One region of the Cyanobacterium sp. IPPAS B-1200 genome, then DNA from elsewhere that is predicted to be linked to it. Evidence: predicted binding sites of a transcription regulator. Region 1 holds the regulator's gene; the other holds the start of a gene.
What was found. Region 1 encodes NtcA, which controls nitrogen genes in cyanobacteria. Its sites were predicted from a motif close to TTTGTANCNNNNGNTACAAA; they were not measured.
Positions count from the first base shown of each region.

Region 1 (8,382 bases):
TGTCCAGAGTAACTAGGATCTGTTAATACTTCCTGATAACCAGTCATACCCGTATTAAACACCACTTCCCCAAAGGTAGTTCCCTTTGCTCCAAAAGAATAGCCTGTGTAGGATGTGCCGTCAGCTAAAACTAAAATCGCTTTTGTGGTTTGTAAGATAGACATAAGGAAAGACTTATTTTTGAATATATTTTTTCTCCCAAAAGGGAGACAACTAATTATGACCCAAGAAATATAATATAGTCATGGTTAAAATATTGAAATTATTTAGGTCATTGATGAAAAAGTTATCTCAAATTGATCACTATTAACAGCAAAAATCAGCTATTCTTGACAAACTAGCCATTGATAGGTCAAATTATTAAAGGCAGTGAATTAGAGTAAGTTTTACAAAATACCTAGGGTTGGCATTATGAGTCCCAGAAAACTATCTGAAGGCGATCGCACAGAGATATTAGATTTATATCGTAGCACAGATGCAACATCATCCACCCTTGCAGATCGCTATGGAGTAAGTAATTCTACTGTCAGCCGTTTCCTAAAAATGAGTCTTTCTCAAGAAGAATATGACTCCCTCATTCAACAAAAACGCCTTGCCCGTAGCAACTCCAAAAAGAAAAAAACTCAATCTCAATCTGAGCCATCAGAAAAACCAACCCCCAAAAAATCTAAACCCTCTATCACAGAAGAATTAGAACAAACAGAAGAAAATAAACCCCCAGAAATCTCTATCCCCGTAGCCGAAAATCCTCCCACCGAAACAGTAGAAGAATCAGAAGACATCGAGGAAAATTCACCTCACGAAACCCCTACCCCTGTGGTAAAAAATTCAGCCACCGAAACAGTAGAAGAATCAGAAGACACCGAGGAAAATTCACCTCAAGAAACCCCTACCCCTGTGGCAGAAAATTCCCCTGCCGAAAAAGTCGAAAGACCAATTTTAAAAAGTAAAAAAGTCATTGATACTACCCCCCCAGAACCTGAAAACGAAGACATTGACGACGACGAGGAAGAGGAAAATCAGAAAAACTTAGAATCTGTTAACACCGTCAAAGAAATGTTTGGGGAAGAAATCGTTGAAGATGAAGACGATGACGAAGATGATGATGATGATTTTGATGACGAAGATGATAACAAAGAAATACAAATCGACATTCAAGAATTGATTGTAAGACCTCTTTCCCAAGCTAAATTTAATCGTAACTGTTATTTAGCCATCGATCGCACCGCCGAACTTATGACACGTCCTCTCAAAGATTTTGCCGAACTTGGAAACATCCCCCAAGAGGAAAGTAATCAAAAAACCCTACCCATTTTTGAAAATCATCGAGTAGCCAAAAGATTTTGCGATCGCCGTGGCAAAGTAATCAAACTACCCGATACCAGAATCATTGAAAAAACAGCATCCTGTCTCAAATCCAAAGGTATCACCAGAGTATTAATGAATGGAAAAGTATTTAACCTTAACGGAGATACCTAACAAATATCCATAAAATCATAGACAATATGACCCTTTACAGGATCATTATTAATAACCACATAACCCTTTTCCGACATTATCTGTAAACCCCTTTCCACCTGCTCAAAAGTTAAACCCGTATCAACCACCGCCCTAGTCACTGACAATCTACCATTATGATTACTAGCCGTCTGCGCTAACTTAACCATAATCTCCTCATTAGATAGAGGTTTATTCTTGTCCTGCAATGGTTTTTGTAGATTAACCTCCATCACGGGAGGATGTGTCGAAGGAGTATAAATTTGATTAGGTGCATGAAACCCTCCCGCCAAATATTTTTCTTCAGGACTCATCCCTAATCTTCTTTGCATTTTCCAATTATGCTCCTCCACCATATCAGACATCAAAAAAAGATCTAATATTTGTCCGATGCCAAAAACCCCAAAAGTACATAGCCAAAATAGTCCACTGACGTACTTTTTATTATAAATACGATGTATTCCAGCAAAACCAGCTAACCAAAATAACCAAAATAGATAACTGGTGGGAACATTATTCATCAATCTGCCTCCGAAAAAAATACCGCAATAAAATATTTCTACCCTTCCATTGTGACTTGTCTTTTTCTTTTTTGTGCCGTCATGCAACAAAAAGCAATCCCAAAACCATGCACTGCAGTTAATTTAACTAAAATTTTGACCGAATTTTTTCGATAAAAAAAGCCCCCCACCCAAAAGGAAGAGGGACAGTTACGAACAAGAATTAAGAATAAAAAGACTTACCCTTGACTCATGCCCATAATTTCATAACCAGCATCCACATAGATAACCTGCCCAGTAATACCACTGGATAAATCACTACAAAGGAAAGCGGCCGCATTACCTACCTCCGTTTGAGTAACCGTGCGCTTGAGGGGGGCAGTGGCTTCTACATGGTGAATCATATCGAGGATACCCCCTACCGCAGAAGATGCAAGGGTACGAATAGGCCCGGCGGAAATAGCATTAACTCTCACATTTTGGGAACCTAATTCGGCAGCTAAATAACGCACACTCATTTCTAGGGCAGATTTGGCAATACCCATCACGTTGTAATTAGGGATTACTTTTACACCACCAAGATAGGTAAGGGTAACAATACTTGCCCCATCGGTTAATAATGGCTTGGCAGCTTGGGCAAGACTGGTTAGGGAGTAAGCACTAATATCAAGGGCAGTTTTAAAACCATCACGGGAAGTGTTGCTAAAATCACCCGTTAAGTCATCTTTTTGGGCGAAGGCTAAACAGTGAATGAGAATGTCAATTTTGCCCCATTTCTCTTTGATTGCGTTAAAAGTTTCTTCAATTTGAGCGTCGTCTTGGACATTACAAGGTAAGAAAACACTGGGATTAAGGGGTTCTACTAATTCTCCTACTTTTTTTTGAAAACGTCCTTTTTCATCAGGTAAGTAGGTAACGCCGATGTTTGCCCCTGCTTTGTGTAATTGTTGAGCAATACCCCATGCAATGGAGCGATTGTTGGCAATACCTGTAATGAGGGCGTTTTTTCCTGTTAAATCTAACATAATTAATAAATTTTATTGGTTGAAATAAAAGACAATGGTCTGTTAAAGCGATTAAACGATAAAATGGTTATCTAGTTTACACTTAAGCTATTTTCTTATAGAAAGCGTCATTTGCACGATCAATTATTAAATATTAACTACTGTCTATGCAACCAATACCTACTCAAGAGCAACCCCTCGCCTCGGTATTTCGTCAAATAGGAGGGGGAATGTACACCCCTGTGATGGAAAAGTTTGAACGGGGTAAAACTATTTTTTTTCCTGGAGATCCTGCGGAAAGGGTCTATTTTTTAGTTAAGGGGGCGGTGAAGTTATCTCGTCTCTATGAGGCTGGAGAGGAGATTACTGTGGCTCTTTTGAGGGAAAATAGTGTTTTTGGGGTTTTATCTTTGATTACGGGGCAAAAGAGCGATCGCTTTTACCATGCTGTAGCTTTTACCCCTGTGGAATTATTATCCGCTCCCATTGAGCATTTCCAACGTTCTTTAAAGGAAAATCCTGAGTTATCTCGTCTGATGTTGCAGGGTTTGTCTTCCCGTATTTTGCAAACAGAAATGATGATTGAAACCCTTGCCCACCGTGATATGGCTTCCCGTTTGGTCAGTTTTCTTTTGATTCTCTGTCGTGATTTTGGTATTCCTAGCCTAAATGGTATTACTATTGATCTTAAATTGTCCCATCAGGCGATCGCAGAGGCGATCGGTTCAACCCGTGTAACCGTTACCAGACTATTAGGAGAACTCCGCCAAGATGGCATGATTTCCATTACCAAGAAGAAAATCACCGTCCATAACCCCGTTGCCCTCAGCCAACAATTCGCCTAAAGGAATGTTACAAAAAACGACTTAAATCAAACTCTTGGGTAGGATTTGTATTGTGTCTTTCTTTATTCAAAAGCAGCAAAAGTCTTTCCTGATAATCGATCGCCCCTGTTAACTGTTCTTGTAAATAAGATAAACCGCCATTGGCATATTGTTCAAAAATATTTATCTTATCCTCATGCCCCCCATTCTCCGAAAATACATCTAAATTACCCATGGCGGTGATTGCCAAAACATTAATTAATAAATCATAACCACGGGACATGAAAACATCATAACTAATAGGGGAAGGCTCTTGGGCTATATGTTCAAGGGGTGAACGATAATCATATTTTTTACCCACCGCCGCAGCAAATGCCACAATATCAGCATAGGTTTCAAATATCCCCTCTGGGTTATCACTATTTAAAATTAAACTCTGCACGAAAGATGCTTTATTTTGGTCAATCCTAATCCTACTAGCCATATTTTTATTAATCAAAAATGGATAATTACTTGATAATTAAACTTTAATTTATCCAACATTGTTTGTACCAAAGATTTTAAATAACTGATGTTACGCAAAAATATAATTAATCATTTTGAGGTAGTAAAAGCGTTGGATGTTCACCCTATGTTCATACACGTGTTGGGGCAGGGGCTAGGAGTTGGGCAAGGGGCTTAAGCCCCTTGTTAAAATTTACAGATAAAACCTAACTTATAAATGAGTGCGTAACGTCAGTTAAATAATATGATTTCTGTGTTGATTTTAGCAGGGGGAAAAAGCTCCCGTATGGGCTTCGATAAGGCTTTAATAACTATTGATGGACAATATTTGTTGACTAAAACTTACGAAATCGCTACAGAATTAAGTGATCAAGTATTTATAATTACCTCCTCAGAACATCCATATCAGTCTATTTTTCCGAATACTACTAAATTTATCATTGAATCTTACCCCTACCAAGGGCCTTTAATCGCTTTTTGCCATGGATTATCTTTCATCAAAACTGAATGGGTTTTACTATTACCCTGTGATTTAATTTACCTTCATAGTCAAGAAATAAAATCATGGTTAAAACTATTATCCACAGTATCACCCGAAACAATTGCTTTGTTACCGCCCCATGAAAAAGGGTGGGAGTGTTTATGTGGTTTTTACCGCCATAGTTGTCTTCCATCCTTAAAAAAATCAATTAATGAGGGAAATAAGTCCTTTCAGGGATGGTTAAAACAGGAAAAAGTAAGCCCCCTTAAGGTAAAAGATAAGAGGGTTTTATATAATTGCAACAGTCCAGAAGATTTAGCGAAATGGGCCGAGGACTCTTCTTTCGGTAATGGTTTGGGTTGACTGATTTTCCCCAAAGGTGCGGGTAATTTCTAGTTCAATTTGGATAGAAGTGTCGGCCTGTAGGTGACGAGGATCAATATCTAATTCACCAATATTAACAATAAATCGGTTATTCTGATAATTAACAAATTGTGCTGGTATTTCTCCTTCGTAGCGCAGGGTATAATCGCTTCTTTGTCTCAGATTTATATTACGAGAAGATGAAGATGTGCTATACCTAATTTTAAAGCTGGTGTTCATGATGTCAGAAATTTGGGCTTGGTCAACTATTTCCATTTGTACTCCTAAACCCAATCCTGAAATACCTTCACTTGCTAATCTGGTGGTTTCACTAGCTCGGATGGCATTGAAAACAAATACTTCTGTGACTTGATTTTTTGGTACTACATTGGTTTGTAACCAGATGTCATCGGGAAAATTTATGTTGACAGTACGATCATCTTGTAAATTTAAGGTTACAGTGCGATCGCCAAAATCCTCAAAAGGTTGGGGGGCATTCCAAATCATTACCACGGAATTTTCTACCCTTTCTACCAATTCCAAATATTGATCAGCAATTATAGAACCAGAAGCAAATAAATTTCCTGCCCCTGTACGATTTTCCCAAATGTTTTTTGATAAACTAAAACCTCTATCCTTCAATTCTGCCATGGTTACAGAAGCACTGAGACGATCAGGAGGTAAAGGGGTACTACTATTAATTAAGGTCAAACTACCCTGATTTCCAGTCCTTCCAGCCCTCCCAGAGCGACCATTCTGCCCCGTATCACCATTGGTACAACGAAATTCTTGAGTTCCACAGCTATAACTAGGAGTCCCTGGAGTACCTGTACAACTTTCCACCGTCCAAAATGATTGACTACACTGGCAACCATCCCCCCCACGGCCACCGTCTCCGCCGTCTCCTCCTTGCCCGGGGGAAGCATTTACCGAAATCTGTCTCAAATCTTCTCGATTGGTAGCATAAATAGTGAGATTTCCACCGTTACCGCCATCGCCACCATTACCGCCATCTCCACCATCACCGCCCCTAGCACCCTGTAGGTTTTGACTGGGGTTATTAGGTTGGCTTTCGCATAATGCCCTAGTGCCATTGGTGCCAATTTGCCCTGTGGTGCCGTTTTGTCCTGCCAAATTAAGGTTTAGAGGTGAGCCGTCGGCAAAAATAGTAATGCTCTCGCTGTTTCTACCGTTTGAGCCATCAGCCCCTGTTACGCCGTTATTGCCACGGTTGCCGAAATTACTAGCCTGATTTGCGATCGCCCTTAAACCACAGAAACTATCTTTAACCATAGGAGAGACAATTTCAGGCAAAAACAAAAAAGCGACAGTGAGAGAAGTTTTAGTTAACCAACCCATGATGAATAATTGATAATTAGTGAATATGAAAAAAATTGACAGGAATAGAAAAGCTAAATCAAAATATGAAAAAAATATATTTCCTTGGGTGTTTCTGAGATTAAATCATACTCCAATAAACTTACATCCATTCATAATTTACTGTTCCTAGCCTTACTTTTCAATTTTTTATTTTTAATTATCCATCGAATAACTTGCTATATTAAGTAATGTTAAGTAGTAAATCATCAACTAAAAAATATTTTATGGATACTTTAACAGCTATTAGAGAAAGAAGATCAATCAAAAAGTATGATCCTAGTCATAAAATGACTGACTCTGAAATCAATACCCTAATGGAACAGGCTTTGCTTTCTCCTACCTCCTTTAATATGCAAAATTGGCGTTTTGTAGTTGTTAAAGATCAAGAAATTAAGGACAAATTAAAAGCTGTTTCTTTTAATCAAGCTCAAGTCAGTGATGCTTCCATTGTGGTTGTCATTTGCGGAGATTTAAAGGCTTCTGAAAAAAATCCTCAGAGATATTGGCGTAATACCCCTGAAGCCGTACAAAACCAGATTGTGCCTATGATTGGTGGTTTTTATAATGATAAACCTCAGTTACAAAGAGATGAGGTGATGCGTTCTTCTGGAATGGCTGGACAAAATATCATGTTGGCAGCGAAGGCAATGGGTTATGATACCTGTCCTATGATTGGTTTTGACCCTACGAAGGTGGCAGAAATTATTAACCTACCCGAAGATTATATTCTTTCTTTTATGATTGTGGTTGGAAAGGCTACTCAAGGGGCAAATCCTCGTGCTGGACAGTTAGATTTCTCTGAAGTAGTTAGTTTTGATAGTTTCTAATTGATTTATCTGTGAGAGACTTATCGGCAAGGGGTTTTAATGATTTCCTACTCCACACTGCCATATTTTGCGATCGCCCTCAGGGAGGGATTAACCGAATTTTGTAACCATGCCCACATTTGATCCCCTTGGGAAAAATGCCACCACTCCCCAGGATGACGGAGAAAACCGCCCTCCTCCATGGCTTGTAAAAGTATTTGTCGATGGCGGTGATACCCTTGTTCAAGGGAGTTTGAACTATGTTGATAATGATTAGGGTGCGATCGCCCCGACAACTCATCAATTTCTCCTCCCATATCAACCTCTTGCCCCTTTTCATCCAATAAAGTTAAATCTACCGCAGCCCCCGTACTATGGGGAGGAGGAGTGAGAGGATTATGGCTAGGTATCGCCCAAATTTTATATACCTCCTCATAAACTTCTTTTTCTTGGGTAGAATTTAACTGATGTTGGTTTAAACCCTTCATGTCGCAAACCTGTTTAAAAGTGTAATCCACCATAAACTGTTGTACTAATATGGGGCGATAAGCATCAAAAATTTTTAATCGCCATTGGGGCTTCAACCGTTGTAATTTTTCTTGGGCAACAATTAAACCATCAACAACACTTTGACGTAAATAATAGGGAGACTTGCCCCCATAATCAGCTCCTAATTTTTGGTAAGGTGGAGGACTTTCCACCAGAAATAAATCTTCAGGAATGGCGATTAATGCCTCTCCACACTCTTGAATCGCTATTTTTTGATAAGGTTTTTCCATCGTTTAAGTATTAGGAGTTAGGGTTCAGATATTAAATCATAAAAACTCATTATCAATTATCCATTCTCAATTATCAATTATCTTAACTGTGCAGTTTTAAGATTAAGATCTAAAGTGCGATCGCCCCTAACCACAGAAAAACGGATATTTTTATCAACCCCAGTTTTTTCCACCAAATTTTGCAGCTCTGCCGCATCACCGATGGGGCTATTATTCACTTTTACCACCACATCTCCCCGACGAA
Region 1 is NZ_CP182899.1:716,881-725,262, forward strand. It holds gene carA (glutamine-hydrolyzing carbamoyl-phosphate synthase small subunit) at 1-164, opposite strand, end outside; gene A5482_RS03210 (hypothetical protein) at 412-1,479, shown strand; gene A5482_RS03215 (TM2 domain-containing protein) at 1,476-2,018, opposite strand; gene fabI (enoyl-ACP reductase FabI) at 2,237-3,022, opposite strand; gene ntcA (global nitrogen regulator NtcA) at 3,169-3,846, shown strand; gene A5482_RS03230 (DNA phosphorothioation-associated protein 4) at 3,854-4,309, opposite strand; gene A5482_RS03235 (molybdenum cofactor guanylyltransferase) at 4,574-5,173, shown strand; gene A5482_RS03240 (hypothetical protein) at 5,126-6,532, opposite strand; gene A5482_RS03245 (nitroreductase family protein) at 6,778-7,380, shown strand; gene A5482_RS03250 (M15 family metallopeptidase) at 7,428-8,138, opposite strand; gene A5482_RS03255 (HhoA/HhoB/HtrA family serine endopeptidase) at 8,216-8,382, opposite strand, start outside.

Region 2 (8,382 bases), 1.3 Mb from region 1:
GTTGAGGAAGTAGACCATGTCGTTACGTAGGGCGTAGTAACTGGGGTGATTTACTACCTCTAGGCGGTGTCGTGGACGGGGGATCGGTACTTCGAGGATTTGCCCAATATGGGCTTCTGGTCCTGTGGTGAGCATCACTACCCGATCTGATAATAATAGGGCTTCATCCACATCATGGGTTACCATAATGGTCGTTACATGGTTCTGCTCCACAATTTCCATTAACTTTTCTTGTAGGTTACCTCTGGTGAGGGCATCCAATGCTCCAAAGGGTTCGTCTAGTAGTAATACTTTGGGTTTAATGGCTAAGGCACGGGCGATCGCAACGCGCTGTTTCATACCCCCCGATAGTTGACCAGGTTTTTTGTTGGCAGCATGGCGTAAACCCACCATGGTAATGGCCTGATTGACTACGGCTTTTTTCTCGGCGGGGGATAAATCTTTCATCACCTCATTGACTGCCAAGGCGATATTTTGCCTTACGCTCAACCATGGCAGGAGGGAGTAGTTTTGAAAGACTACCATGCGATCGGGCCCTGGCCCTTGAATTTGTCTTCCCTCAAGGATTACCCCGCCATTACTAGGCAAGTCTAACCCTGATACCATATTTAAAAGGGTGGATTTACCGCACCCAGAGTGTCCGATGAGAGAGATAAATTCCCCTTTTTTGATTTTTAAATCAATATTTTTGAGGGCGATATATTGACCGCCATCGGGGAGGGGGAATACTTTGTCTAGTTGATCAATTTCTATAAATGAAGACATGATAATAATTGATAATGGATAATGGATTATTGATAATAAAAACTTTTATATGCACTGGAGGAGCTAAAAACAGAGAAGTGTTGATTTTAAATATCGTTTAACCATTCCCTGTTCCCATTCCCTAAACTCTACTTTTGTTCTTCGGCAACCACTAAGGAAGCAATAAAACTTACGAGGCGATCGAGAAGTAAGCCAATAATTCCCACATAGATGAGGGCAATAATGATTTCTGACATAAAACCGCTGTTGTAGGCATCCCAGATAAAGAAACCGATACCCACACCACCTACCAACATTTCTGCGGCAATAATTGCTAACCAAGATAAGCCGATACCGATTTTTAGGCCAGTGAAAATATAGGGAAGGGTGGAAGGAATAAGGATATTGAAAAAGAATGTAATTTTAGAAAGATGCAATACCCTAGAAACATTACGATAATCTTGGGGAATTTGTTGCACTCCTACGGTGGTGTTGATAATGATGGGCCAAATTGCAGTGATAAAAATTACAAAAATAGCACTAGGATCAGCCTGACGCATGGCGGCGAGGGAAATGGGTAACCATGCAAGGGGGGGGATGGTTCTTAGTACCTGAAATATGGGGTCAAGGGCGGAGTAAAATAATTTGTTACTACCAATTAAAATTCCCAAGGCAATACCCACAACGGTGGCGAGAGAAAAACCAATGGCGACTCTTCTTAAACTGGCAAGAATTTGCCAAAATAATCCTTTGTCAACCCCGCCGTTATCAAAGAAAGGATCAATGATGTAGGGATCCCAAGTGTCTTGGATTACTTCGATGGGAGTAGGTAATGCCATATCTTCGGGGGATGCTAGGATTTGCCAGATAACTAACAGAATAAATAAAGCGACAATAGGCGCGATAATTTTTTGAGGAGATTTGAAAACAGCTTTTAAGACAGAATTGATCGGATTATTTTTTTTGAGTGAACCTGTTTGAGCAACCATGATATTTAATTAATAATTGATAATTGATAACAGGGGAGTTTGACTTTCATAAATGTCTTATTACTCCCATAAATACCTAACACCTAAAACCTTTTTTTTAAATTGCTTTGAATTCGAGACTATCTAAGTAGGCTTGAGGATTCTCGGGATCAAAGGTAGTGCCATCAAAGAAGGTTTCCACTCCCCTTGATGTTTCGGTGGGGATTTGATCGGCGGGAGTGCCGATCGCCTCGGCGGCTTCTCTCCACAAGTCTTCTCTATTAACCTCATCTACGAGGGCTTGGGTGTCGGTATCCGCAGGAATATAACCCCAACGGATATTTTCGGTTAAAAACCATAGGTCATGACTTTTATAGGGATAGGAAGCGTTGTCGCGCCAGAATTTCATGGCATATTCAAAGTTTTCTTCTACTCTCCCTGTACCAAAATCAATATTTCCTTTAGATCTTTCGACGATGTCTTCGTAAGGTACTCTAAACCATCTGTTTTGGGATACTATTTGACACATTTCTTCGATGTTTTCGGGGCGATCGCACCATTGTTGAGCTTCTAAAACCGCCATCAACAAAGCACGAGCCGCTTTTGGATTTTGGTCAACCCAATCTTTACGCATCGCAAAGGCTTTTTCGGGATGATTGTTCCATAACTCCCCAGTCACAAGGGCAGAATATCCTTCCCCTTGTCCTACCAACTGAGCATTCCAAGGCTCTCCTACACAGAAGGTATCCATGGTATTCGTTCTCATATTTGCCACCATTTGTGGAGGGGGTACAGGTACCACGGAAGCATCACCGTCAGGATTAACACCGTTAGCTGCTAACCAATAACGCATCCATAAATCGTGAGTCCCCCCAGGAAAAGTCATCGCTGCGGTGAAGTCCCTACCTTCCGCAGTAGCTTGAGCCACCGCCTCTTGTAATCTTTCGGCAGAATCCAAGGTTATATCAGGGAAAGCGTTACTAACGGAAATTGCTTGACCATTGGTATTGAGACGAGCCAAAATATACATCGGTACAGGTTGATTAGTGGTGGTTCCCAATGTCATCTGGTAGGGCATGGGAGTTAGAATGTGCGCCCCGTCAATACCACCACCCGCCGAACCTAACTCAATATTATCTCGAGTAACGGGCCAAGAGGCTTGTTTTAATACTTCCACATCGGTCATACCATATTTGGCAAAAATCCCTTTTTCTAGGGCAATAATCAAGGGAGAAGCATCGGTGAGGGCGATAAAACCAAACTTGGCAGAAGTGGTTTCGGGAGCGTTTTCTCCCATGTCAATGGTTTCTACTTGTTCGACGGTTGTTGTGCCATTGTCTGCACCGCAACCATGTAATATGGCCGCTCCTACGGCTGTTAAACCACTGGTGACAAGGAATTTTCTGCGGGATAATCTGCTCATTTTTCTTCGCTACGTTAAGACATATTAATTAAATCGTTGTTAAATTTATATTTTCTTTACAATTATTTCTCGGTATCAATTGTTACCATCCGCAGTTTTATATGAATTAAATGCTAAAATAAAATGATAAAAACGCATACTTTTCTCTATGATTGATATTGAAATTTACTGTTGCTGAATAAGGGTAGGGGATTGTGGGAAAGAAGAATAGGGTAAAAAAAAAGAATGAAATATTCAGAATGCGATTTTGTGGATCAATAAAAATCGGAAAATAAAATAAAATCTGTGATGATTGTAGAAGAGGATCTATTTTGTAACGATGAAAAGTAGTGGGATTTATTAATAAGTAACTGAAAATAAGGGACTTTTTAACCAAAGATAAGTTGATCCCATCCTTAACCTTGCTATAATCAGGGGAGTTTTCATACTACCATCAAAGAATCCGTAAAAAAATAAGAATGATCTGGCCCTTTAAACCCAACACAAAAAAGAAAATTGCCAAAATTGAAATTAATGGAGCTATCGGCTCAAGTACCCGTGTACAGGTTTTAGAAGCATTAAAAACTGTTGAAGAGAAAAAATATCCAGCCCTACTATTGCGCATCGACTCCCCCGGAGGTACTGTTGCGGACTCTCAGGAAATATATTCAGCCCTGAGAAAGTTGGGAGAGAAAATCAAGATAGTTGCTAGTTTTGGTAATATCTCTGCATCTGGAGGAGTTTATATTGGGGTAGGGGTAAATCACATTGTTTCCAACCCTGGCACCATTACAGGCAGTATCGGGGTTATCATTCGGGGTAATAACCTAGAAAAGTTGTTGGATAAAGTAGGGGTATCTTTTCAGGTGATAAAATCTGGCCCTTATAAAGATATATTGTCCTTTGATCGCAATTTAAGCCCAGAAGAAAGGGAAATTTTACAACAACTGATTGACAGCAGTTATGAACAGTTTGTGCAAACCGTTGCCGAAGGACGTAATCTATCTGTAGAAACAGTGAAGAGTTTTGCTGATGGTCGTATTTTTAGCGGAGAACAGGCTTTAAAATTAGGATTGGTAGATAGACTCGGTGGAGAAGAAGATGCCCGTCGTTGGGCTTGTGAGTTGGTTAAACTGGATCCTGAAAAAACCGAATGCGACACTATCGAGGAACCAAAACCATTAATTAATCGTTTGCTTAATGGTCGTAGTCAGGTAAAATCAGGTGTAGGTTCAGCTATTAATTGGTTAGAATTTGAAGTTGCAACCAATGGACAACCTTTATGGTTATATCGTCCTTAGTTTATGATCATTCGCATTCAGTCGGGAAAGGAGTAATGTCACCCATGTGGAAAGTACGGGCAATTAGAGGGGCAACTACAGCTCAGAGTAATACTATTGATGCCATGAGAGATGCTATCAGTGAGTTGATGATGGAAATTGAGACTCGCAATCAACTTGATTATGATGATGTCATTAGTGTTATTTTTACTGCTACCCCTGATTTAGATATAGCCTTCCCTGCTGCGATCGCACGGGAGCGTCCCCACTGGGCCAATGTACCCCTCCTCGACTTACAACAAATGAAGGTAGAAGGTAGCCTAGAGCGTTGTATCAGAGTTCTAATTTACTTCAACACCACCAAACCTCCTAGCGAAATTTATCACCCTTATTTACGCAAAGCCCAAAATTTGCGCCCTGATTGGAGTTTGGCTCAATTTTCCAGATATTAAGAATAATGAGGTTTTAATATCTCAGTATTGTATTTATAATTTTTTCGTTTTAACTGTGTTGTTGTCAAAAAAACGTTATTTTTAAATATCAATTTTTAATATGACTTGGGCTAACATTCTGGGTTTATTTGGGGCTATGACAATACTAGCATCAATCCCTAGTCTTAGTGTGTTAACTGTGTCTGCCAAGAGTGCTAGGGGTGGTTTTATCCATGGTTTTTTTACTACCCTTGGTATTGTTGCAGGAGATATTATTTTTATCATAATTACCCTCTGGGGATTGTCTTTTTTGGAAGACACCATGGGAAACTTTTTTGTGTTGATAAAGTATATCGGCGGAATATATTTGATATTTATTGGGATTACTATTTTTAAAGCAAAAACTAATAATCAAGTCCTCGAAAAAGCAGATATAAAATCTCTTTCTTCCAGTTTTTTAACAGGATTATTTATTACCCTTGGAGATCAAAAAGCAACCCTTTTTTACCTAGGTTTTTTACCTGCTTTTGTAGATGTCAGTAATATTTCTTTTTTTGACACCCTTATTATCATTTTAATAACAATTTTGAGCGTGGGAGGCGTGAAATTAATTTATGCTTTTATTGCGGGTAAGTCAAAGTTTTTAATCGATCAAAAAATGGGTAAAATAATAAATATTTCCGCAGGTTGTATCATAACTTGTGTGGGTATATTTATGATTATTCAGTAAAAACAATTATTTATTTTTTGTTTGTTTACATAAAATGAGGACGCAATAGTTTATGTACTACGTCCCCATTTAATATCGTGGAATTATCTACCTAATTATTATTAGTAGGTGGTAACTACAGAGCGACGACGGCGAGTAAATTTACCATCACCGTTATTTTCCCCATCGCTGTTATCATCATCATCATCGCTGTTGTTGTCGTTGATGTCTGGTTGTACTTGTAACATGAAGACAACCAAAGGATTACTTCTTAATTCCCTTTGAATTAATCTGTCTAAACTAGCTTCTACATCAAGACGAATACTCGACCAGTTGATTTCTTCATTACCATTCAATAATAAAGCACTCTTGATGCGATCGCCTATAGTCTTATCAACATTACGGCTAATCAACCGTTTCAACATGGACATCTCAATTTTACTAACAACCCCACGAAGATTAATTTGAGGCTCTTCTAATAGTCTGCCCTGATAGTTAACCGCTGCAACTACGGTAATGACACCATCTTGAGCAATTTGAGTTCTTTCTTCCATCACATGGGTACTGTGGACAATACCAGAGTTATCGACTAATTCAATACCAGAAGGCACCTTAGGCCCTTTGCGAATGGTATCAGGGGTTAATTCTATGGTGTCACCATTGTTAATGATAACGATATTTTCAGGGGGAATACCCACACTTTGGGCAGTTTGTCCGTGTTTAACCAGCATACGATGTTCCCCGTGGACAGGGACAACAAACTTAGGTTTGGTGAGGGCTAACATTAATTTTTGATCCTCTTGGCAACCATGGCCAGATACGTGAATCCCTAAATTTTTGCCATAAAGTACATTTGCCCCTTGCATCATTAACCTATCAATGGTGTTCACTACGGGAATAGTATTACCTGGAATAGGATTGGCGGAGAAAATGACAGTATCTCCCTGACGGATTTTTACTTGGCGATGTTCACCCCTAGAAATCCTTGTCATGGCAGCAAATTTTTCACCCTGAGAGCCTGTACAGAGGATTAATACTTGTTCATCGGGAAGCCGATTCATAGCCCCCAAGGGGATAAAGAGGTCTTCTGGACATTTGATATATCCTAGATTACGGGCATGGGCGATGACGTTCAACATAGAGCGCCCGACGATGGCAACCTTACGGTTATATTTTTGAGCTAATTCTAAGACCATATTCACCCGATGGACGGAGGTGGCAAAGGTGGTAAGTAATAAGCGCCCGTGGGATTGTAAAAAGATTTTCTCTAGGTTAGGATAAACGGATCTCTCAGAAGGGGTAAAGCCAGGTACTTCAGAGTTGGTGGAGTCTCCGAATATACATAGTATTCCTTCTTCTCCTAATTGGGCGAGGCGGTGGAGGTCAAAATATTCGCCATCTACGGGGGTGTGATCTACTTTATAATCCCCTGTATGGATTAGAACACCTACGGGGGTATGGATAGCAAGGGTGAAACTATCAGCGATGGAGTGGGTATTGCGGATAAATTCTACTTGGAAGTGTTTGCCGATTTTAACAACTTCTCTGGGTCCTACAGTCTTAATTATAGTGCGATCGCTCAGTCCTGCTTCTTCTAATTTATCTCTGAGTAAAGACATGGCAAGACGAGGCCCATAGATAATGGGAGTATCAATTTGTCTTAAATGATAAGGAATACCGCCGATATGGTCTTCATGACCATGGGTAGCCACAAAAGCCTTAATTTTATGATTATTTTCCCGTAAATAGGTCATGTCAGGTAATACCACGTTAATACCGTGCATTCCATCGGTGGGGAAACCAATTCCCGCATCTACCAAAATTATTTCGTCTTCGTATTCATAAATGCAGGTATTTTTTCCAATCTCATGGAGTCCACCTAGGGGAATTACTCTGAGGGCGTTTTTATTGCTTTGGATTTCTTGGTTATTTTTTTCGCCAGTCTTGACTTTAATTTTTGGGGTATCTTTCAATGTTTTTGTGGGTTTAGGGGTAGTATCGCTTGTTTTTCTCTTTCTGCCTTGAATTTTGTAAACTTTATTCATAAATTATTTGTTTGCTAAAAATGTGTTTTTGTAAGGAATTAATTTTGTTTAATAATCCTTTTTTCTCATTATAGATGAGGATTTTTTACTAGATATTTAAAGCTCTTCATGAGTTAATTTTATCTAGAAAAATTTTATTTTTGATTTATTTAACATAACCATAGCTTTTGAGCTTGACTTTTTTACAGACGCTTAAGTCCGTAGTTTTTTGAAATGCATAAAAGTGTACTGTTATTTATTGATAATGTTGTATGGAATATGTTGATTTTTGGTATGACCTCCTTTTTTTATGAACCGAAAACTCTTTTTCCTAGGTAGAAAAACTTTAAAATTTTAAAATACTTAGTCTATTAATTGTTAAATTATCTTGATAATAAATCTAATTCCTGAAGAACCTTTTTCACTTCTAATGCGTGGTCTTCAGAAATAGGAGATAACGGTAATCTAACACCACCAACGTTCCATCCTAATTGTTGTAGGGCTGATTTTAAGGGAATAGGATTGGTGTCGCAAAACAATACTTTAAATATGGAATGTAATTTTTGTTGAATTTCTTGAGCTAATTTATTTTTACCTAATTCGTAAGCTCTAATCATGACTTGAATATCGTTACCCACTAGATGACTAGCAACACTAACTACTCCGACACCTCCCACGGTCATCATCGGTAGGGTTAAAAAGTCCTCTCCTGAATAGATTAACATATCATCACCACAAAGGGCGTTGATTTGGGCTGCTTGTTCCAAATTTCCACTAGCTTCCTTCACTGCCACTATGTTATCAAATTTTTCACCTAGTTGGGC
Region 2 is NZ_CP182899.1:2,061,963-2,070,344, reverse strand. It holds gene A5482_RS09500 (ABC transporter ATP-binding/substrate-binding protein) at 1-765, opposite strand, end outside; gene ntrB (nitrate ABC transporter permease) at 894-1,733, opposite strand; gene A5482_RS09490 (CmpA/NrtA family ABC transporter substrate-binding protein) at 1,831-3,135, opposite strand; gene sppA (signal peptide peptidase SppA) at 3,594-4,415, shown strand; gene aroH (chorismate mutase) at 4,451-4,846, shown strand; gene A5482_RS09475 (LysE family translocator) at 4,947-5,555, shown strand; gene A5482_RS09470 (ribonuclease J) at 5,657-7,579, opposite strand; gene dapA (4-hydroxy-tetrahydrodipicolinate synthase) at 7,942-8,382, opposite strand, start outside.
Region 2: the regulator NtcA is predicted to act here: its motif matches at 3,205-3,224, upstream of A5482_RS09490 (CmpA/NrtA family ABC transporter substrate-binding protein).